3 regions of the Peribacillus sp. YIM B13481 genome follow, and region 1 is predicted to be linked to each of the others. Evidence: predicted binding sites of a transcription regulator. Region 1 holds the regulator's gene; each other region holds the start of a gene.

What was found. The regulator LexA, encoded in region 1, represses DNA repair genes until DNA is damaged. The targets are predictions, from matches to a motif close to CGAACATATGTTCG.
Region 2: a site for LexA is predicted at 3,981-3,994, ahead of uvrB (excinuclease ABC subunit UvrB). Genes of this name have one in related genera too.
Region 3: a site for LexA is predicted at 3,094-3,107, ahead of ACFX4X_RS08630 (Y-family DNA polymerase). Genes of this name have one in related genera too.

The regions. Positions count from the first base shown of each region.
Region 1 covers NZ_JBHZPE010000039.1:36,753-44,376, forward strand. Annotated here, with positions in the region: gene ACFX4X_RS18990 (esterase/lipase family protein) at 209-1,741, shown strand; gene ACFX4X_RS18995 (hypothetical protein) at 1,985-2,266, opposite strand; gene ACFX4X_RS19000 (glucosaminidase domain-containing protein) at 2,571-3,185, shown strand; gene lexA (transcriptional repressor LexA) at 3,429-4,052, opposite strand; gene yneA (cell division suppressor protein YneA) at 4,208-4,519, shown strand; gene ACFX4X_RS19015 (YneB family resolvase-like protein) at 4,539-5,195, shown strand; gene ACFX4X_RS19020 (DUF896 domain-containing protein) at 5,261-5,494, shown strand; gene tkt (transketolase) at 5,718-7,624, shown strand, end outside.
Region 2 covers NZ_JBHZPE010000001.1:156,185-163,808, reverse strand. Annotated here, with positions in the region: gene ACFX4X_RS00830 (MMPL family transporter) at 1-1,438, opposite strand, end outside; gene ACFX4X_RS00825 (catalase) at 1,903-3,480, shown strand; gene ACFX4X_RS00820 (CsbA family protein) at 3,676-3,906, shown strand; gene uvrB (excinuclease ABC subunit UvrB) at 4,126-6,111, shown strand; gene uvrA (excinuclease ABC subunit UvrA) at 6,118-7,624, shown strand, end outside.
Region 3 covers NZ_JBHZPE010000010.1:37,479-45,102, forward strand. Annotated here, with positions in the region: gene ACFX4X_RS08610 (MBL fold metallo-hydrolase) at 1-494, shown strand, start outside; gene ACFX4X_RS08615 (SDR family NAD(P)-dependent oxidoreductase) at 494-1,309, shown strand; gene ACFX4X_RS08620 (hypothetical protein) at 1,466-1,993, shown strand; gene ACFX4X_RS08625 (C40 family peptidase) at 2,087-2,746, opposite strand; gene ACFX4X_RS08630 (Y-family DNA polymerase) at 3,162-4,421, shown strand; gene ACFX4X_RS08635 (YolD-like family protein) at 4,448-4,780, shown strand; gene ACFX4X_RS08640 (iron-sulfur cluster biosynthesis family protein) at 4,984-5,307, shown strand; gene ACFX4X_RS08645 (alpha/beta hydrolase) at 5,348-6,247, opposite strand; gene ACFX4X_RS08650 (YqkE family protein) at 6,380-6,640, shown strand; gene ACFX4X_RS08655 (MarR family winged helix-turn-helix transcriptional regulator) at 6,805-7,233, shown strand; gene ACFX4X_RS08660 (Ohr family peroxiredoxin) at 7,276-7,624, opposite strand, start outside.

The DNA.
Region 1 (7,624 bases):
TCTAGTTTTTTTTTCCCATCTTTTATGAAGTTAGCAGGTAATGGCAGGAAAAAGTACAAATATAAACTAATGAATGATATAGGAGACCCGTAAAGGAGGGCATTGATAATAGGTGAATTCGAAAAATAACATGGGAGGAGAATAACAATTGAAAAGGAATATAATCAATTATGTCGTTTTTCTTGTCCTCATACTAACCATATTAATTATGGCAAAGCCGAACTTTTCCTCAGCGGGAAAATTGAAGCCGCCATCCGAAACTTTCAACCCAGGGGATTGGTTTCTGGGAAGTACCCCTCCCAACCTTGACACAAATAAACCACCGATCGTATTTGTCCAAGGTAAAAATGGCAATTCAGCCAGCTGGTACGGTGAAACGGACTATCACGGTGTCAATGATATGTATACTAAGGCATATGAAGCGGGCTATCAAACGGTTTTTGTTCAGCTTTACGATTCTGCTGGAAATGGATCAGTTAGCCAATATGCTAATGGAAGGCTGCTAGCTCAAATGCTTGCAGAAATCAGTAACCATTTCGGGGGCGAAAAAGTAAATATTATAGCTCACAGCAAGGGGGGGCCAGACACCCAAGCGGCTCTAGTACACTTTGGAGCACACCAATATGTTGGAAGGGTCATCACTTTAGCTTCCCCTCATCACGGTTCCAACTTGGCTGATTTGGCATATAGCTGGTATGCGGGCTGGCTTGGTTCCCTATTGGGCCAAAAAGATGAAGGAACTTATTCTTTACAGGTTGGTAAAATGGCGGAGTTTCGTTCTGTCACGGATAACCATGTTAACGCCCGGAAAAATATGTATTTCACCGTGGCCGGTATGAATAGAGGGCCGGTTCTTTCCGCTTTATCAATGGGTGGACAATATTTATCTTCATATGGAGAAAATGATGGCTTAGTGAATGTATGGAGTACAAAAATACCCTACGCGTCACATTTATTTACGGATCCCAACTATGATCACGACAATATTCGAATAGGTTCAGCTGTATTTTCAAGGATTGAACCCTATTTAAGAAGCACTTCTATTGCTGGGATTCCTGGTTTAAATGTCAATTATAAAGAAAACGTTGAAGATGATGTCATCACAACCGCTCTTTCGCAAACCGTCCTGGGAGATGTCCTGCAACAAAATGTCTGGAACGAACAAAGTTTCCATGTAAATGAAGCAGCTCCAAGTGATATAACCATATACACTGCCACAAATGATGTCGAGGTTGAATTGATTTCTCCATCTAATAAAAAGTATAGACCTTCCTTAAAAGTTCAATCTGCAAAAAATCAAACTTCCTTTTTTAATGGTGCAACCATACAAACATTTAATAGGAATAAACTTGAAATTGGTGACTGGAGAGTGCGAATGAAGACTAAATCACCAAAAGATGCATACCTTTTCACGGCACAATTTAACGAAAAGAATCCGATTACATTAAGTATGGCTGGAAAAGTTAAGCAAAAAGATGCTAAATTTATCATTAAGAATCCGATGAATGATAAAAAAAGGCCAATCAGCACAACATTTCTGGTTCATCTAATAGATGAAAGCGGTAAAGAAATTAGTGGAAAAAGCACAATTCAGGAAATGGATACCGAAAATTTTTCGGGTACCCTTCCAGAAGTGCCTAAATCAGGTGTTTATAATGTAACAATTGACGTCAAGGAAAAAAGCGTGAATGGTCCTGAAAGAACCCGTACGCTGATTCGTTCGGTCTATATTGAAAAGTAGTGGAACTTACCAAAAAATCCCCTCTCTTAATTGAGAGGTTTTTTTAGGTTGAAATGTGAAGGTGTGAATTGGTTTTATTTACTTTTACTTTGGGCTATGTTGATTCAGCTAAGTAAAAAGCTATGCCGTAATTGCCATAAAGGAATGAATATTGGATTGTTCGATGGGAATATAAGCTAGTTTGGTATCCTGGCAGAACAAGATTGATGACCCTAGGCGTGTGCTATCATGTATAGTTCAATCCTACTTTTGATAAGATTCTCTATAAGACAAAATACTAGTTTTGAGAGCAGCATAGTTGCCTATGCTTGCATAGCCATAAAACCAGCCCATGAAAATTCCTGCAACTAAATGGTGTCGATGGCTGATGAAAATGGAAATGAATAAGCCTAGAACCAAAGCGATGGCAGGGATGAATTTTGGAGGAATTGGAAACATGACCTTAATAAGTTGAGTAAGTGTCATGATGGTAGGGATGGCTATCACTGCATCCCAAAAGTTTGTATGGATAGTTGGGAAGTCCATAATGTCACCACCTTAGAAGTTTTCACAATTAATTTTTACCATTTACAAAGGATTTATACCATATTAATTAATGCAATATAAACGATTGATCAATGAAAGTTGATACAACAAGTTTCGAAGACTTTCAGAGTTCAATGTGAAGCCGCTCAGTGTATGCTTGCTCTTTTTTGATCATAGTGAAGACAATTAACCAAATATCAGTACCTTTTTTGCTGGACATGCTTGTAACCCTTTTCATGGTTTAGAATATGATATGAATGAAGATAACCAGTTAAGAAAGTGAGCCCTAATAATGGAGGTTCTAATGAGCAAGGAAACGTTTATTAAGGAAATTGCTCCATATGCCCTGAAAATTCAAAAGGAATTTAAAATTTTGCCTTCTGCGATCATTGCACAAGCTTGTTTGGAGAGTGGATATGGGACAAGCTTTTTAGCAAATCAAGGAAAGAATATATTCGGTACAAAAGATGATTTTAAGGGCGAGTCAGTCATTATACAAACAATTGAATACGTCAACGGTGCACCCGTTCAAGTATGGAACAAATTCAGAAAATACCCAACATGGGAAGAAAGTCTAAGAGATCTTGCCAATCTATATGTAAAGGGAACTTCATGGAATAGAAGTTTGTATACAGCCGTCATTGGAGAACAAGATTACAAAAAAGCACTCAAAGCGATATTCGATGCGGGTTACGCCTCGGATCCGAAATATATAGAAAAACTGGCGAACCTAATCGAAACAAGCGATTTAACTAAATATGATGAAAGCATCGAAGAGGTCTATCATATCGTCAAAAAAGGGGATTCCGTATCTGCGCTTGCAAAAGCATATGGTTCTACGCAAATGCAGATTCAACAGTGGAATGGATTGGTCGATCTTAACCTTATTAAAGTGAACCAAAGATTAAGAGTGAAATGAACATTTACAGGGAGCGGGGTTTTATCTCGCTCTTTATTAATTTTATGGTTTCATATTTTTCCTAAAGTACATATATCCAGAAAGCGATACTTTGCCTATCAACCGCCATAAATGAATAATGTTTTAATACTCCATGAAAACACGCTTCTATTAAAAAAATATTTCAAACCTAGTCTTCCAAATGCATAATGAGAGAATTTCGGACATAAATTAAACAAACAAAAAAAAGCGCGTTTAGCGCTTTTAATGTATTTGTCTATATAAGCCTATTACTTTTCCAAGTATCGAAACATCTCTTAAAATAATTGGTTCCATATTTGAGTTCTCAGGCTGAAGCCTTATGTAATCCGGTTCCTTAAAGAATCGTTTTACAGTGGCTTCATCATCTTCCGTCATGGCCACGACGATATCTCCATTATTGGCACTGCTTTGTTGTTTCACGATGACATAATCTCCATCATGAATTCCTGCTTCAATCATACTTTCACCCATGATTTCTAGCATGAAAACATGGTCATCATGTGGAACCATGCTTTCGGGAAGCGGAAAGTATTCTTCTATGTTCTCAATTGCAGTTATCGGCATGCCCGCGGTTACTTTACCAAGTAACGGCACGTTCACGACACTAGCTTTGGGGATATTATTCGCTTCCTCCAAGTTTAGTATTTCAATGGCCCTCGGCTTGGTTGGGTCACGTCTTATCAGACCTTTACTTTCCAGGCGGGATAAATGTCCGTGTACTGTTGAACTTGATGCAAGTCCCACTGCTTCGCCAATCTCCCGGACGGAAGGTGGATACCCTTTTTGGCGGACCTCTTCTTTAATGAAATCAAGGATATCTTGCTGCCGTTTTGATAGTTTAGTCATATGTGCACCTCTTCTCCAATGTTCTTTGCCCCATTATAGCATGGCCCCCAATTCTATACAAACATAAGTTCGAATTTAGTTGTTGACTGAAACAAACGTTCGTATTATAATTTTGACATAACATACGAACGAACATTCGCTTTGGAGGGATATTTATGAAAAAAATATACAAAAATTATGTATATACGATTCTGTTAGCTGGATCAGTATTCATCTTTTCAATTTTATTCTCTTGTACATTGGACAATGATCAAAAAAAAGATTTCCTTTCTATAGAAGTAGGTGAAGGCGACACCCTATGGGGAATTGCCGAAAAATATGATGAAGCTGATTTGACAAAAAAAGAATTCATTGGTTGGATAGAAGAGCATAATGGAGTCAGGGCAGATTCGATTAAACCTGGTCAAGTCATTGTCATACCGGTTAAAGGGGAAGAACTTGTTCAGAATTTGGCAAGTCAGCAGTAAGCAGTGAAGGTAGGGTATTATGAAGGCAATAATCTATTGTAGGGTTAGCACAGAAAAAGAGTCACAGGAGACATCATTGGCAAGGCAGGAAGATGAATTAGTCAAATTGGCCGAAAAGTTGGATATGGAAGTTGTTTCCATAATAAAGGAGCAGGAAAGTGGTTATGAGTTAAACCGGGATGGCATTTTTGACATGATCGAACTATTTAAAGCCAAAGAAGCCGAAGTTCTATTAATCCAGGACGAAACAAGACTAGGAAGAGGGAATGCCAAAATAGCCCTTTTCCATGTCATCCTTAAAGAAGACGTGAAAATTTATACGCTCTCACACGATGGGGAAATAGAGTTATCGGATTCGGATGCCATGGTCATCCAGATAGTCGGTATTGTAGAGGAATATCAAAGGAAATTACATAACCTAAAAATAAAACGCGGGATGATAAGAGCCGTTGAAAAAGGCTACCGCCCTCAAAACAATCTTCAGAACCAAAGGAATTCTACTGGAAGGGAACGTATGGAAATTCCCATTGAAGAGATTATTAAACTCCGGGCCAATGGATTGACATTTGCAGAAATCGCAGCCACTTTAAGGGGCTTTGGATACAATGTATCCAAAGCTACGGTGAACAGGCGTTTTCTCGAACATCAACTAAATATACAGGAAAGTCAATCATAGAACTTGTAATTTCGCTTTTTTTTTAATACCATGACAATATCCGCAGATTACGAAGGAGCGAAATTATGCTATCAAAAGAAAAAATAGCCCGTATTAATGAACTTTCTAAAAAGGCAAAGGCTGAAGGTTTAACGGAAGTCGAGGCGAAAGAGCAAACCCAATTAAGAAGTGAGTATTTAGAAACATTCAGACGGTCCATGTCCGATACGTTGGAGCACGTGAAAGTCGTTGATCCAGAAGGAAATGACGTCACTCCTCAAAAGATAAAGAATATTAAAGAAAAAAGAAACTTACATTAATGCTTGGACTATTATCATGAAACACCCCATTTTAAGCTTTAAGGATTAAAAAGGGAGTGCATTCATGTATGTATTCTCCTATTTAGCTTAATCTAAATAGGGGACTTCTTTAATTTCCAGAAAATATTGTAATATCGGGGTTTTAAATAGTGTTTTTAGTTGTGATATTATGCTGGTCACTATAATATAAAGAGGTACATTACAGGAAGGGATGTTTTACGATATGTTAGATAAATTAGATGCACTTTCTATCAATACGATTCGTACATTATCGATTGATGCAATTGAAAAGGCTAATTCCGGCCATCCAGGCATGCCCATGGGTGCAGCGCCGATGGCGTACAAATTATGGACTGAATATATGAATCATAACCCGAAAAATCCAGATTGGTTTAATAGAGATCGCTTCGTTCTTTCAGCTGGTCATGGGTCTATGCTGTTATACAGCCTTCTTCATTTATCGGGCTATGGCTTATCTATCGATGATTTGAAAAGCTTCCGCCAATGGGGCAGTAAAACTCCAGGACATCCCGAATTCGGACATACCGCTGGGGTAGATGCAACGACAGGACCTCTTGGACAAGGTATTGCAATGGCAGTCGGAATGGCAATGGCAGAACGCCACTTGGCAGAAAGCTATAACCGTGAATCTTATAATGTGGTCGATCATTATACATATAGCATTTGTGGGGATGGAGATTTAATGGAAGGTGTTTCTGCAGAAGCGGCTTCATTAGCAGGACATCTGCAACTTGGAAGACTTGTCGTTTTATATGATTCTAATGATATATCCCTTGACGGCGACTTAAGTCAATCATTTAGTGAAAGTGTAGCAAACCGGTTCAAATCTTATGGATGGCAATATGTCCGCGTTGAGGACGGGAACGATCTTCAGGAAATTGCCAAAGCGATTGAAGAAGCGAAAACCGATGAGGCACGTCCAACATTAATCGAAGTGAAAACGGTTATTGGTTACGGTTCACCAAACCGTTCAGGTAAATCTGCTGTTCACGGCGCTCCGCTTGGTGCAGATGAGCTGAAGTTGACTAAGGAAGCTTATAAATGGACATTCGAAGAGGATTTCCATGTTCCAGAAGAAGTTTATTCTCACTTCAATGAATCTGTTGTAGAGGCAGGCGCCCAAAAAGAAGAAGCTTGGAATGAATTGTTCAAAAATTACAAAGAAGCACACCCTGAGTTAGCCAAGCAATTGGAGTTGGCAATCAAAGGTGAACTGCCTGCTGAGTGGGATCAGGAAATTCCGGTTTATGAAGAAGGAAAAACATTAGCTTCCCGTGCTTCAAGCGGAGAAGTATTGAATGCAATTGCCAAAAAGGTCCCTAGCTTCATTGGTGGTTCTGCAGATTTAGCAGGATCTAATAATACTGCCATCAAAGGTGAGACAGATCTATTACCTGGTAATTACAGTGGCCGTAATATATGGTTCGGTGTACGTGAATTCGCTATGGGTGCGGCTTTAAATGGAATGACCCTTCATGGTGGATTAAAAGTGTACGGAGGTACATTCTTCGTATTCTCTGATTATTTGCGTCCTGCCATAAGAATGGCAGCACTGATGGGACTACCTGTAACGTATGTTTTCACCCACGATAGCATTGCTGTAGGGGAAGACGGACCGACACATGAGCCAATCGAACAATTAGCATCATTGCGGGCAATGCCTAACCTAGGGGTAATCCGTCCAGCTGATGGCAATGAAACGGCAGCAGCTTGGAAAGTGGCTATGGAGTCTACAAATAAACCGACTGCCCTTGTACTGACTCGTCAAGGGTTGCCAACAATAAAAGATACTTCCGAAACTGCTTATGATGGTGTTTCAAAAGGGGCTTACATCATATCCGCTGCTAAGAAAGAAGAAGCGGATGCATTACTACTTGCGACTGGTTCTGAAGTGAACTTGGCTGTGGAAGCACAGAAAGCTTTAGCGAACGATGGAATTGATGTTTCGGTAATCAGCATGCCATCATGGGATCGATTTGAAACTCAATCTAAAGAATATAAACAAAGTGTAATCAATCCAGCAGTGAAAAAACGTCTAGCTATCGAAGTGGCTTCACCGTTTGGCTGGGATCGTTATGCAGGTGATGAGGGTGAAATATTGGCCATCAA
Region 2 (7,624 bases), on a different contig from region 1:
CTGGATCAGCAACACTTTCAACGATGCTCATCCCTTTTAATGCATCCGACAAATCGATATCCTTACCATCCGTATCGACAACCACTGTGGCTGGTGCCAGTTCGCCTGGTGAGTAAGAGTTGGATATGACAGTATAGCCTTCCCGGGAGTTCATATCTTTAGGGAAAGAAGAGAGAATATCATATGAATATTTTATTTGCGAAGAATATCCAGCTAAAACACTGAAGATGAGCAGGCATGTAAGAATGACGGTCCATGGTTTGGTTGTGACGATATTACCAATCCAATTACCGATTCGGCCTGATCCTTTAAATTTTTTGACGGCTTTTCCCTTTTTCTTAGCACGTGCTTCTTCCATTTCTGGTGTGCGAGGAACGATTGGGAAGAAGGAAGCCCTACCGAATACAGAAAGCAATGCCGGTACAAGTGTTAAAGCCGCTACCATCATGATTAAAATGGACAAGCTGAATGGTACAGCAAAACGGTGATAGGCTCCGTATTTGGCTACAAGCAATGTTAGTAGGGAAATGACGATCGTAAGGCCGCTCATCGCAATGGCGCCTGATGAATCTTTGAATGCCGCGATCATGGCATCCCGTTTACTTTCATGAGTCCTTAATTCACTTCTGTAGTGAGAGATTAAAAATAGACAATAATCCGTTCCTGCACCGAATAATAATACGGTCATGATTGAAATGGCCTGTGAATCGACTGTAATCCAACCATGGTCTGCCATGAATCCAAGGATCGGACTTGTGACAAGATACGCGAAGCCTACTCCGATTAGCGGGATGATGGCTAAAAGCGGGGAACGGTAAATGAGCAATAAGACAACAAGTACAAGTATTACAGTCGCTAAAAGCAATTGGAAATCAGCACCTGAAAATAATCCCGTTGCATCGACGGATATCCCTACAGGGCCCGTCACTCGAAGGGATAATTCATCTGAATCCGTCGGGACCTTGAATGGGTCCAATCCAATGCGTTCCGATACTATTTCATTAATGGTTCCAAGATTTTTTTCCAGAATGGCAGTCCCGGTCTTTTCCTTAAAGAAAAGCGGCTGTACGAAAGTCGTTCCATCCTCTGAAACTGATTCTTGCAGAGCAGGCAATGGGATGTCATGAAGCGGTGGTAAAAAAGATTGCTGTGTAAGTGGGTTATCTGTAAGTTCTTTGGAGATGTACTGGATTTCGGCCAAGTCGGCTGCTGTCAGTCCGCCTTCCCGATGCCATGTCAGCAGGGCCGGTAATCCTGAAGAATTCGGAAACTCTTCGTTAATAAGTTCATCAGCCACGACAGAAGCAGAGTCTGCAGGCAAGTCAGCGGCATTATTCGCTGTTCGATCATTTACTGCAGGCAATGTGAAGGTTAATAGAATTGCTGTAATTATCCATACAGCAATGACAATCCAACGACTGGTTTTTCCAGTCATCATCCTGCCAAGTCTTCCTAATATTGATTCGTCCAATGAAGGCACCCCGCTTTTTGTTTTTTATCCTTACTTCATTATATTTGTGTTTTGCTAGCTTATACAAAAATGGGTATGCTCCCTAAGCTTCAATCCATCATGAATCCCGTTTGCAGCGTTTCTTGATAGTTACTGGGTGCTAACAGTTTTTCTTCCGTAGGATTGGGAATGAATCCTGATCCAACTAAAATGGCAGTTGTTTATTAGCTCTAATATCCTGCAAATTACGCGTTTTTGTACCTCGATTCCTTATATGTTTTTTCGATTTTATGAAGCGGCGTTATTAATGGAGTGAAAATATACTTATTCACATATAGGAGAAAAGCAATTATTTATCTGATTTCTATTAAATTTGAAGATTGAAGAGTGAAATAAAGGGAATAGGGGAAAGTATAGTATGTTGGCTTTTATTAACAAAGGAGGGAATTTTTTTGTCTGATAAATCCAAAAAAACCAATGATGAAGCGCAAGAAACATTAACGAACAGGCAAGGGCACCCCGTAACGAATAACCAGAGTCTTAGAACTGTAGGGAACAGAGGTCCAAGTACACTTGAGAACTACGATTTCCTGGAAAAGATCAGCCACTTCGATAGGGAGCGGATTCCTGAACGTGTCGTGCATGCCCGTGGTGCAGGTGCACATGGTTATTTTGTTCCGACTGGTAAAGCAGGGGAAGAGCCGATTTCAAAATATACGAGAGCGAAGGTTTTTCAGGAAAAAGGTAAAAAAACACCGGTATTCGTGAGATTTTCATCTGTTATTCATGGAGGGACGTCACCGGAAACGCTACGTGATCCCAGGGGGTTTGCCGTAAAATTTTATACGGAAGATGGGAACTGGGATCTTGTAGGGAATAATCTGAAGATATTCTTTATCCGAGATGCCATGAAATTCCCTGATCTGATCCATGCATTCAAACCGGATCCGGTTACGAATATCCAGGACGGAAGAAGGATTTTCGATTTTTGCTCCAGCTCCCCAGAAACATTTCATATGATTACGTTTGTTTTTTCCCCTTGGGGCATTCCTGCCAATTACCGCATGATGCAAGGGTCAGGGGTCAATACTTATAAATGGGTGAATGAGGAAGGCAAAGCCGTACTTGTCAAGTATCACTGGGAACCGAAACAAGGGATCAAGAACCTGACACAGAAAGAGGCTAATGAAATACAAGCTACGAATTTCAATCATGCCACACAGGATTTATATGAAGCGATCGAACGTGGGGACTACCCGGAATGGGATCTAAACGTACAGATCATGAGTGATGACGATCATCCTGAATTGGATTTTGACCCGCTGGACGATACAAAGATCTGGCCGAAAGATGAATTCCCATGGCTGCATGTCGGTACGATGGTATTGGATAAGAATCCGGAAGACTATTTCACTGAAGTGGAACAGGCTGCATTCGGCACGGGTGTCCTAGTGGATGGATTGGACTTCTCGGATGACAAGATGTTACAGGGACGTACTTTTTCTTATTCCGATACACAGCGTCACCGTGTTGGCGCGAATTACCTGCAATTGCCGATTAATGCTCCAAAGAAACGGACAGCCACGAATCAGACTGGCGGACAGATGCAATATGAAGTTGGCAGGGGGAACCAAAGCCCCCACATCAACTACGAACCATCAACAGTTGGCGGTTTGAAAGAAGCTGAACAGACGGGCAAGGAGTATACACCTATGGTAGAAGGGAAACTTGTCCGTGAGACAATCGATCGCCAAAGCAATACGAAGCAGGCCGGTGAAACATTCCGTGAATTCGAAGATTGGGAAAAAGATGATTTAATCTCCAATTTAGTGTCGGCATTGGCTCCTGCCGACAAGCGCATTCAGGTAAAAATGATTGCCCTCGCTGAAGAGGCTGATGAAGAGTATGGCCGCAGATTGAAAGAGGGATTAGCCTCGGCTTCTGAACATACGCAATCTTCAAAACCTCTGGGTGGAACGGATAACCCGGAGGCCGCAGTTAGAAAAGGACATGAAGCCGATCCATATTGATTGGTCTGAAAAGAAGCAAACATCCCTTTAAAAGGGGTTTGCCTCTTTTTTTTATGGGCATAATTGATGGATGGGTGGGTGGAACGATCTTCTAAGGATGCTTTTGAAAAACTAGTGGGAAATTAATTGGCAAAAAACTTCATAATCATTTAAACTGAAACTACTCTATTTTTCTCTTATAAAGGAGATGAAAAAATGATTAAAATTCTTTCTGCCCTTTTCTTTCCTTGTCTACTTGTCATGCTATTTTCAAGAGTCACCTATAACAATGTCGTGGGCCTTGTTTTAACTGTTGCCTTGATTACAGCTTCTGCATATAAAGGTTATACGCATACAAACTTATTGATCATCGTTGATGCCTTATCCCTTACAGTGGGATTTTGGTTATCAAAAAGAATGATGAAACGAACATCCAAGAGCGCCTGACATCAAAGGTGCTTTTTTTTTCTAAAAACTTTCCATTTCCCTCAACAAACCATGAGTCCATAAAACCAAAAAGTAGAATGGATGTTCGCTTATTGCTGGTTTGTTTTGAGGCTATTGTGGTAGAATGAGTATATATACTTTCTTAAACCGGAATAAATAGAAGGGATATGCTCATGTCCCGTTTTCATATAAAAATATTTCAATAGGAGGCTATGCTTGGTGAAGGATAAGTTTGAGTTAGTCTCAAAATACTCTCCTCAAGGAGATCAACCTGCAGCAATTGAAATGCTTGTCAAAGGCATTAAAGAGGGAAAGGAAATGCAGACATTATTGGGGGCAACGGGGACAGGGAAAACGTTTACCGTTTCGAATGTTATTCAACAAATCAATAAACCGACACTTGTCATTGCCCACAATAAAACGTTGGCAGGGCAGCTTTACAGTGAGTTCAAAGAGTTTTTCCCTAATAATGCCGTTGAATACTTCGTCAGCTATTATGATTACTACCAGCCAGAAGCTTATGTTCCCTCCACTGATACATTCATCGAAAAAGATGCAAGCATCAATGATGAAATCGATAAACTGCGTCACTCGGCAACCTCGTCATTGTTCGAAAGGAAAGATGTCATCATCATTGCCAGTGTTTCGTGCATATATGGGCTGGGTTCTCCGGAAGAGTACAGGGAGATGGTTGTTTCTCTCCGTACAGGCATGGAAATAGACCGAAATGCCTTGCTCCACAGGCTCGTGGATATTCAATATGAGCGGAATGATATCGCTTTTCAACGGGGAACTTTCCGCGTTCGCGGTGACGTGGTTGAAATTTTCCCGGCATCACGCGATGAACATTGTGTACGGGTCGAGTTTTTCGGAGATGAGATAGACCGTATCCGTGAAGTCGATGCCCTGACTGGTGAAATCACAGGTGAACGCGAACATATCGCTATTTTCCCAGCTTCCCATTTCGTGACCCGAGAAGAGAAAATGAGGATAGCCATTCAGAATATCGACATGGAACTGGAAGAGAGATTAAAGGAATTAAGGGAAGATGAAAAACTTCTTGAAGCACAGCGCTTGGAGCAGCGGACCCGTTATGATTTGGAAATGATGCGGGAAATGGGCTTTTGTTCAGGGATAGAGAACTATTCCCGCCATCTAACGCTTCGCCCATCAGGTGCGACACCTTACACTTTAATGGATTACTTTCCAGAGGACTTCCTATTGGTCGTGGATGAATCACACGTTACCCTTTCGCAAATCCGGGGCATGTTCAATGGAGATCAGGCACGAAAGCAAGTGCTTGTCGATCATGGCTTCCGTCTGCCGTCTGCAAAAGATAACCGCCCTCTAAGATTTGAAGAATTCGAAAAAAAGGTCCATCAATCCATATTCGTTTCGGCAACTCCGGGACCATATGAACTCGAACATACGCCAGAAATGGTTCAGCAGATCATCCGTCCAACCGGATTGCTGGATCCAACGATTGAAGTGCGGCCAATTGAAGGACAGATAGATGACTTGATCGGTGAAATACAGGAGCGGGTCAAAAAGAACGAACGTGTCCTCATTACGACCTTAACGAAAAAGATGTCTGAAGATTTAACTGATTATTTAAAGGAAATTGGCATCAAGGTCCAATACCTCCATTCGGAAGTGAAGACCTTAGACAGGATAGAAATCATCCGGGAACTGCGAATGGGCAAATATGATGTACTTGTCGGAATCAATCTATTAAGGGAAGGCCTGGATATTCCGGAAGTGTCATTAGTGACCATTCTGGATGCCGATAAAGAAGGGTTCCTTCGCTCGGAACGTTCGCTTATTCAAACGATGGGCCGTGCAGCCCGTAATGCAAACGGCCACGTTATCATGTATGCAGACCGCATCACGAATTCGATGGAACTTGCCATCAATGAAACGAGGCGGCGCCGTGAAATACAGGAAAATTATAATAAAGAGCATGGAATAATGCCTCAAACCATTCAAAAGGATATCCGAGACTCCATCAGGGCCACACATGTAGCCGAAGAAGGAGAAGCGTATAAAGAAGATCTTGCACCAAGCCTCGCGAAGCTCCCTAAAAAAGAGCGTGTTAAAGTGATGGCAAGCATGGAAAAAGAAATGAAGGAAGCTGCTAAGGCACTGGACTTCGAGCGAGCTGCCGAGCTACGTGATTTATTACTAGAGTTAAAAGCGGAAGGGTGACGAAACATGGCAATGGATAAAATTGTGATAAAAGGCGCCAGGGCCAACAATTTAAAGAATATTGATATCACGATACCGAGAGACAAACTTGTTGTGCTAACCGGATTATCCGGATCTGGAAAGTCTTCCTTGGCCTTTGACACGATTTATGCAGAAGGGCAAAGGCGTTATGTGGAATCATTGTCCGCTTATGCGCGTCAATTTTTGGGCCAAGTGGATAAACCGGATGTCGATGCGATTGAAGGTTTGTCACCAGCCATTTCCATAGACCAGAAAACGACCAGTCGAAATCCTCGTTCAACCGTGGGGACTGTTACGGAAATCTATGATTATTTAAGGCTGTTATATGCACGGGTGGGCAGGCCGACCTGTCCGATCCATAATATTGAAATCACCTCACAAACGATTGAGCAAATGGTGGACCGCATCCTTGATTACCCTGAGCGAACCAAGCTCCAGGTATTGGCACCGCTTGTCTCAGGCAGAAAAGGGACACATGCAAAGGTTTTGGAGGAAGTTAAGAAACAAGGATATGTCCGAGTTCGTGTGAACGGGGAAATGCATGATCTTAGTGATGAGATCACTCTCGAAAAAAATAAAAAACATTCGATTGAAGTCATAATAGACCGGATCGTCATTAAAGAGGGTGTCATGGCGCGGCTGGCAGATTCACTGGAAAGTGCTTTGAAGCTTGGCGAAGGCAAGGTCATCATTGACGTTATGGGTGAAGAAGAGCTGCTGTTCAGTGAACATCATGCTTGTCCATACTGCGGATTTTCGATTGAAGAGTTAGAGCCGAGGATGTTCTCCTTCAATAGCCCTTTTGGAGCCTGCCCGGATTGTGATGGTTTGGGGGCGAGGCTTGAGGTGGACCGTGATCTGGTCATCCCGAATAAGGAATTAAGCCTCCGTCAGCATGCTATTGCGCCATGGGAGCCGACGAGTTCTCAATATTATCCTCAGCTTCTTGAAGCGGTAGCCAACCATTATGCGATAGATATGGATATGCCCGTTAAAGATTTACCGGAAGATAAATTGGAGAAGGTCTTGCTTGGTTCAGGTAAAGATAAGATTTATTTCCGTTATAAAAATGATTTTGGAAGAGTGCAAGAAGGATATATTCCTTTTGAAGGAGTTTTAAGAAACATTGAAAGGCGCTTCAAGGAGACGAGTTCAGACTTTATTCGTGAGCAAATGCAGAAATATATGTCAGAACACCACTGTCCAACCTGTAAGGGTCACCGATTGAAAAAAGAGAGTCTTTCTGTGCTCATACAAGGGGCCCATATAAGTGAAACAACAGCTTTATCAGTGGAAGATGCGTTAGTATTTTTCGATAAGCTTGATCTGACTGAAAAGGAAGCTGCAATTGCGAGATTGATTTTACGTGAAATTCATGAGCGGCTCGGTTTTCTAGCCAATGTAGGTTTGGAATATCTGACGTTGAGCAGGGCGGCAGGAACATTATCAGGCGGCGAAGCGCAACGTATACGATTGGCGACGCAGATCGGTT
Region 3 (7,624 bases), on a different contig from region 1:
GGAAAGCGATCGAGACTCCAGGGCATGCGCAAAGCCATTTATCCTTTTACAGGGAAAGTGACGGTGTCATGATCGCGGGTGATCACTTGCTTGCTAAGATTTCACCTAATCCTTTAATGGAACCGCCTTTACTTCTGGGCGGTAAGAGGCCTCGTCCGTTACTGCAATATAATGCATCACTTCAGAAATTATTGGATTTTTCCATATCCACTGTATACTCCGGACATGGAACTGAAGTGGAAGGAGATGCGGTTGCTGACTTGATTCAATATAGATTCGAGCGGCAGCATAACCGAGCCATGCAGGTGAAAAGCATGCTTCAAGATAAACCTTTATCGGTCTTTGAAGTGTGTCAGCAGCTTTTTCCGAAAGTTTACCTTCAGGAAGTGGGCCTGACACTTTCGGAAACGGTTGGTCAGCTGGATTATTTAGAAGATTTGGGTGAAGTCGAAACAGAAATCCAATCAGGGGTCATTCTGTATTCAATCGCTTAATGTTCTCAAGGAGGCTCACTTTTTTGAATAAGTTACAAGGGAAAGTTATTGTTATTACCGGTGCTTCCGGAGGGATTGGCAAGGAAGTTGCAATCCAAAGTGCAAAGCAGGGAGGCCGTCTCGTCCTCTTGGCCAGAAGCCTGGATAAATTACAACAGCTAAAGAATGAACTAATCAACCAATATGGGGTTGACGCATATGCCTATAAGCTTGACGTTGCAGATACTGATCAGGTGACAAGGGTATTCAATGACATCCATGAACAAATAGGTGAAGTGGATGTATTGGTCAATAATGCCGGTTTCGGCACGTTTAAAGAAGCGCAGGATACGGAATTAAATGAAACGAAAGCAATGTTTGCTGTTAACGTCATTGGATTAATGGCCTGCACAAAGCTGGTTCTTCCGTATATGAAGCGGAGAAAATCGGGGCATATCATCAATATCGCTTCACAGGCCGGTAAAATTGCCACTCCTAAATCAACATTGTATTCTTCGACCAAGTTCGCAGTTCTTGGCTATTCAAACGCACTTCGGCTCGAGCTAATGGAAGATCATGTTTTTGTGACCACCGTCAATCCTGGGCCCATAGAAACGAATTTCTTTAACATTGCGGATGAATCAGGGACATATTTAAAGAATGTTGAAAAATTCATGCTTAACCCTGAAGATGTCGCGACCAAAATCGTAGCAGCGATGCTGACCAATAAGAGGGAAATCAATCTCCCTGGCTGGATGAATTTAGCTGGGAAATGGTATAACATGTTTCCAAAGATCACCGAATCTTTAGGGAAAAAAGCATTCTTCAAAAAGTAGGCCAGACTTTCTATAGCGCTACAAGGCGAATAAGGTCAGCAATAGATAAAACAAAAGGGGAATGTCCAATGACATTCCCCCTTTGTTTGAAAAAAATTTGAATAAATTGGTAACCGTTTCATTAGGAAAACCGTCTATTTTTTAGGAGGGATTTTCATGAAGATGATCGTAAACCTTTATATATATATAATTGTTGCCTTTATTCTGGCTAGCTGTCAATCTTCTGATAGGAATATGCATGAGGCCATTGATAAGGGGGAAAAAGGTTTCATTACGGATCTTGACGATAAAAGGATTTTGGTTAAAGGGACGTACTACAAGGTGACCAATGATACATATATTCAAGATCAACATGGGAATGATCTCGATTATGCTGACCTGGAAATCGGGATGAAAGTGAAACCATGGCACCGGGGCGGGGTCAAGAAAACATTTCCTGGGAAAGCGGAAGCGGAATTGATTCTTGTTTTGACGGATGCAAAAAGCTTAGCCGAACAAAGGGCGGTCACTGCTGCCATCGATCATGTCAGCAAAGCGGAAAGTCAGCGATTCATGATTCTCGAGGTCAGCCATTTGCCCTCAGAACATGTATATAATATCGAAATGATGAATCGTTCCAACTTAGATTCTTCATTCATGGTGACGGTTGAGGATTTAACGGATGAAATACTATATATAAAATAAAAGAAATGAATAAAACCGGACTGAATCATTTATGAATTCTGTCCGGTTATTTTATGGGAATCCGCTCACAAGAATGAGCTCACGTCCTGGATTTTATAAAGTTTTCGCACCTAAATACTTTGGTTTCCAATAAGAATTATCCATATCCGCGATGGCTATTCCTTTTGAAGATGTAGCACTAATGAATTGACCATTTCCGATATAGATCCCAACATGTGATACTCCTGTTCTTCCAGAAGAAGTATCAAAGAATACAAGATCACCTTTAGATGGTGAAGATACTTTTAACCCTGTATTTGAATAGAGCAATGATGTTGTACGTGGTAAGGTAATTCCTTGTGATTTCTGGAATACATAATAAATGTAGCCTGAACAGTCGAATCCAGTTGGTGTTGTCCCGCCCCATTTGTAGGGCTTGCCGATTAAGGTTTTTGCATAGCTGATTAGGCTTGTATTATTGACATTATAAACACCAAGCGCATTAAATGTGCCTCGGCCAGCAATTCCGTCGGCAGTTAATCCTTTAGCTTTTTGGAATTTTTTTACTGCAGATGTGGAATACGTGCCGTAATATGTAGTCAGTGAACCTGAATATGTGAAATAACCTTTGGTTTTTAAAAGTTGTTGTAGTTGTTTGACATCGCTATGTGTCATTCCGGGTCTGAGGGTTTGATCTCCGATATTTGCAAAGGCTTGCAGTGGGGTTAGCATCATGGCAGATGCAACAGCAGCTGAAGCGATCCATTTCTTCATAATGTTCATTTCCTCTCTATCTATCTCTCTTTTATTCTTAACAATATTATCCTACAATACCATTATGACAATTAGACATAATTCTGGTTACAGTTTCATTACAAAAAATGAGTAGTAAGACTAAAATTAAATGGACGAAAGACTGTTGAAAGCAGTGAGGGGAATTTAAAAAAACTAAGCCTTTTGACTCATTCTAGATTATTCAAGCTCCTAATTGATCTGTTTTTAAAAAAACTATATGGATAATCAGTTTAAAATTGGTATTTAATCCGTTTTTAGGGTTCGTTATATTTTTGAAGGAAATTGCATTAAAAAGTAGAAAATTGTATGAAAACTTCCATTGAACAAGAACGTATATTCGGTTAAAGTTATGAATATAATAAAAGCGAACGTATATTCTTGTCAGGGTGAAGAAATGATGGATTATGGGACAATGCCGAAACAATCAATTATGTGTATCGATATGAAAAGTTTTTATGCAAGCTGTTCAGCGGTCATGCTTGGTCTGGACCCACTCGATTGTTATCTGGCGGTGGTTGGTGATTTGAAGAGGACGGGGAGCGTTGTGCTTGCGGCTTCCCCAAAGATGAAGAAGGAATTTGGCATCAAGACAGGTTCGCGGAGGTTTGAGATTCCGAATGATCCAAGGATTGTCGTCGTTGAACCCAAAATGGCGACCTATTTAAGGGTCTCGACGGAAATCACCCGCTTGTTCAACCGTTATGTGCCCAAAGAAGCGATTCACGTGTATAGTGTGGACGAAAGTTTTGTGAAAGTCGATGGTGCCGCTTCTTTATGGGGAGATGCCCAGGTGATAGCTGAAAAGATAAAAGATGAAATCGAACGGGAATTACAGCTCCCCTGTGCCATTGGAATTGGTCCGAACATGCTTATGGCAAAACTTTGCCTTGATTTGGAAGCCAAGCATAAAGGGATTGCGGAATGGAAGTATGAGGATGTGCCGAACAAACTTTGGCCGATTGCCCCGCTTCGTGAAATGTGGGGAATCGGCAGGCGCGTAGAAAAAACCCTTCATGGAATGGGCATATTCACGGTCGGGCAGCTTGCCAATTATGATCTTGAATTACTTGAAGCGAAGTTCGGAATTATGGGCAATCAGCTTTACCACCATGCGTGGGGAATCGATTTATCGGATATGGGGGCAACAATCATCGAAGGGCAAGTCAGCTTTGGCAAAAGTCAAATCCTGCTAAGGGATTATAAGGAGGAGCATGAGGTCAAGCAGGTCATGCTGGAAATTTGCGAAGAGGTTGGAAGAAGGGCACGTACCCACCGCAAGGCAGGAAGGACGGTCAGCTTAAGCATTGGTTACAGCAAGGATGAGTTTGGCGGAGGTTTCCATCGTTCGCGTTCGATTAGTGAACCGACTAACATTACGATGGAGTTATATAAAGTTTGCCTGGAGCTTTTTCATGAGAACTATAAGCAAAAAACGGTTCGGAGCATAGCGGTCACACTCTCGAATATTGTGGATGATAACGAAATGCAGCTGACTTTATTTGATGCTTCGCGCTGGAAAAAGCGGGAATTGAGTTACACGGTTGATCGAATCCGCCATAAATATGGACCCAAATCGTTATTGCGTGCAGTTTCGTATACGGAAGCGGGTACAGCCGTTTACCGAAGCAGGCTGCTTGGTGGGCATAAGGCGTAAGGTCGACTTTGAAGGGAGGGAAAAGAATGATTCGTGATCGCGGCCGTATCAAATGGACATCGATGATGTTGCCGGAGCATGTGAAGATGCTCCGGGATTGGGTGGTGGAGGATGGCCATGAAACGAAGCGCATCCTTGATGAGCAGCAACTGGAAGAAATGAATGTGGTAATGGGGGAAGCGATGGAGGAAAGAAAGGATGTCACGATCGCTCATTATGAAGGAAACCGGTATCAGCTGTTAATCGGCAGGATCCATTATTATAATGAGCTCACCCAAAAGCTTCATATCGTCGATCGCTTTCAGCAGGCTCACTATATCAAGCTTTCCGATATAGCGGATGTAAGGATAATGGAATGATGAGCGGAAGGGCTGTTCTCGAGGGACAGCCTTTCATATTCGAAACGATATCGGTTCTTTTTAATGTATTTTCTTCTTGGTGAAAGGGGATCATCGGGGCAAAAGATAATCTGGGCGATCTTGCAGAAGGAAGCAGTATCATTAACAGAAACATTTTTATCGTTTATAATAGGGGAATGCAAAGATATCGGGAGGCATGGATCATGTATATTGAATGGACGGAAAGAGCCGCTGAGAAAATAGCCGATAAGGTTCAGGGAAAAGAAGGATATTTACAGTTGAAATATGATACTGATGGCTGTGGCTGCGTGGTAAGTGGTGTGACCGCGCTATGGCTGGTCAACGAACCTGAAGAAGGTACCGAAAAAGCGGAAACGAACGGAATTCCCCTATATGTTGAGAAATCAAAAATGATTTTTCTGGATGAAGTCATGAAAATAGACTTTGTTCCGGAAGCGAACAGCTTTCAATTAAAAAGTCCGAATCAAATCTTAAATCCGAGGATGAGCTATTTTAATAAAATCTAACTAGAAAAGAGGGAATCGTGGATACCCTCTCTTTTTCTGTTCAGACAAGTTTGAGAAACTGATCGATTTGATCTTCATATTCTTTTGGATTTTCATTATAAGATTGAGCGTGGGCCCCTTTTTTAGCGATGTACAGCTGCTTTGGGCCCTCTTTTGCTGCATATAATTCCGCTGTCATGGAAGCGGGAATGAAGCTGTCGTTTTCACTATGGATGAAGAGCACAGGGTTTCGGATGTTTTTCATATAATCGATGGGGGACACTTCATTTGTCCAATATCCATCTCGGAGTTTGATGAACATACGCCCAAGCGGAAACACGGTCCAAGAGGGAAATGGGATTTCAAGCTTGAGCTGGTGTTTGATCTGATCCTCGAAATTTGAAAATGGACAGTCGGCAATGTAAAAATCAGCACCATCTTCAAGCATTCCGGCATATAAAAGCAGGGTTACGGCCCCCATGGATTCTCCATGAATGCCAATATGAAGATCGGAACCTTTACGTCTTTTCAATTCATCGATTACGGCCTTCAGGTCGAATTTTTCATAATGTCCATAACTGCTCGTCTTGCCACCAGAATCCCCGTGCCGCCGGTGGTCATAAATGACGGCGTTGAAGCCGCGCTTAAGAAAAATATTCATGTACTTAATCGAATTGACTTTGTTTTCCGTCACACCATGAGAAATGACCACCCATTTATTGGTGTCATGCGGTTCGATGAACAAGCATTTCAAGGAATATCCGGATGGTGAGGGTACCCAAATTTCCGTTTTAGGCAGATTATCAAAATCCTCCCTGATCAGGCGTTTAGCCATGATTTCACGATTCTGGATATAATCGGTTTCCTTCTTTTTCATGTACATGATCCGATTGGAAAAATAAATGCCGACGCCGATGATATAGGTTAGGATTCCAGCTATTGCAAACCACCATTTTTTCATGAAGGGTCCTCCTCGGTTGATTTTCTTTATTTTACCATGAGGGAAATGGGAAAACACTGTTTGAAAACCATAACGAGGAAAACGGCAGTTGTGATATAATAATTTCAAATAAATGGCCAGGAGGTTTTAAGGATGAAAAAGAAACAGCCGCGAAATCAAAATCAAAGCAAAAACCAAGATAAAGATTCATCATCATTGAAACTTGGTGATATGATCAATCAAGATATCATGTCCCAGCTTCGTCAAAAGCAAAAGGAACTGAATGAGGCTGAACAGGAGAAAAGGGCAGCGGAGGAAGAAAGAAAACGCGAAGAAAGAAAGCAGCGGGAGAAGAACAAATCATTCGAGGAGCTATTGGGTGAAAGCGATATGAACTGGAAGAACTATAAATAAAGAAAAAAGGGGGCAGTGTAGCCCATCCACAGGAAGAACCATTTTAAACGGATAGGGGAACATCCCTTACTGATATTCCTTTATTTTATAAAGCATAACGATTATATTTAAGGTAAGTTCGGTATGCATTCATATCGGATGGACTACTACTAGCTGGTGATGTGATGAAAAGTAAAATACTGGAAAATCAATTATGTTTCCTTCTTTATGCAAGTTCAAGGGAAATGACGAAGAAATATAAACCTCTGCTTGATAAACTCGAAGTGACATATCCTCAATATCTCGTTCTTCTTCTACTATGGGAACAGGATACACTTACAGTAAAAAAGCTAGGGGAGCTGCTTGCCCTCGACTCAGGAACGCTTACCCCCATGTTGAAACGAATGGAGCAGAATGGCTTGATTGTCCGTGAACGTTCCATTGAAGATGAACGGTCTGTCATGATTAAGTTGACGGAAAAGGGGCTTGGTTTACAGGAAGAGGCCTGTTTCATTCCCGATCGCATTTCGGCTATATCGGGTGAGGATAAGAGGGTGGTTGAAGATTTGAAAGCTTCGCTGCTCCAACTATTGAAAACATTACAGGAATTGTAGGAAAAAGACGCTTGGGAACCCCAAGCGTCTTTTTGTCGGATTTTAATCTACATCTATTTCAAAGGCGACGTCCACATTGCCATTGATTGCTTTTGAATAAGGACACATTTGATGTGCTTTATGAACAAGGGTTTCAAATGTCTCTTTATCAATCCCGGATCCCTTCACAGCCAAAGTTACAGCCAAGCTGTACTGATGCATCTCACCCATCAAAAGACTGACGCTTGCAGTGACTTTGGAATCGAAAGAAATGTGTTCGATTTTACCAACTGATTGCAAAGCACTATCAAAACATGCAGCATATCCAGCAGCAAAAAGCTGTTCCGGATTAGATGCTTCAGGCATCTGTTTAGCCCTAGGTGTTCCAGGCATCGCAATATCAACCGTGAAG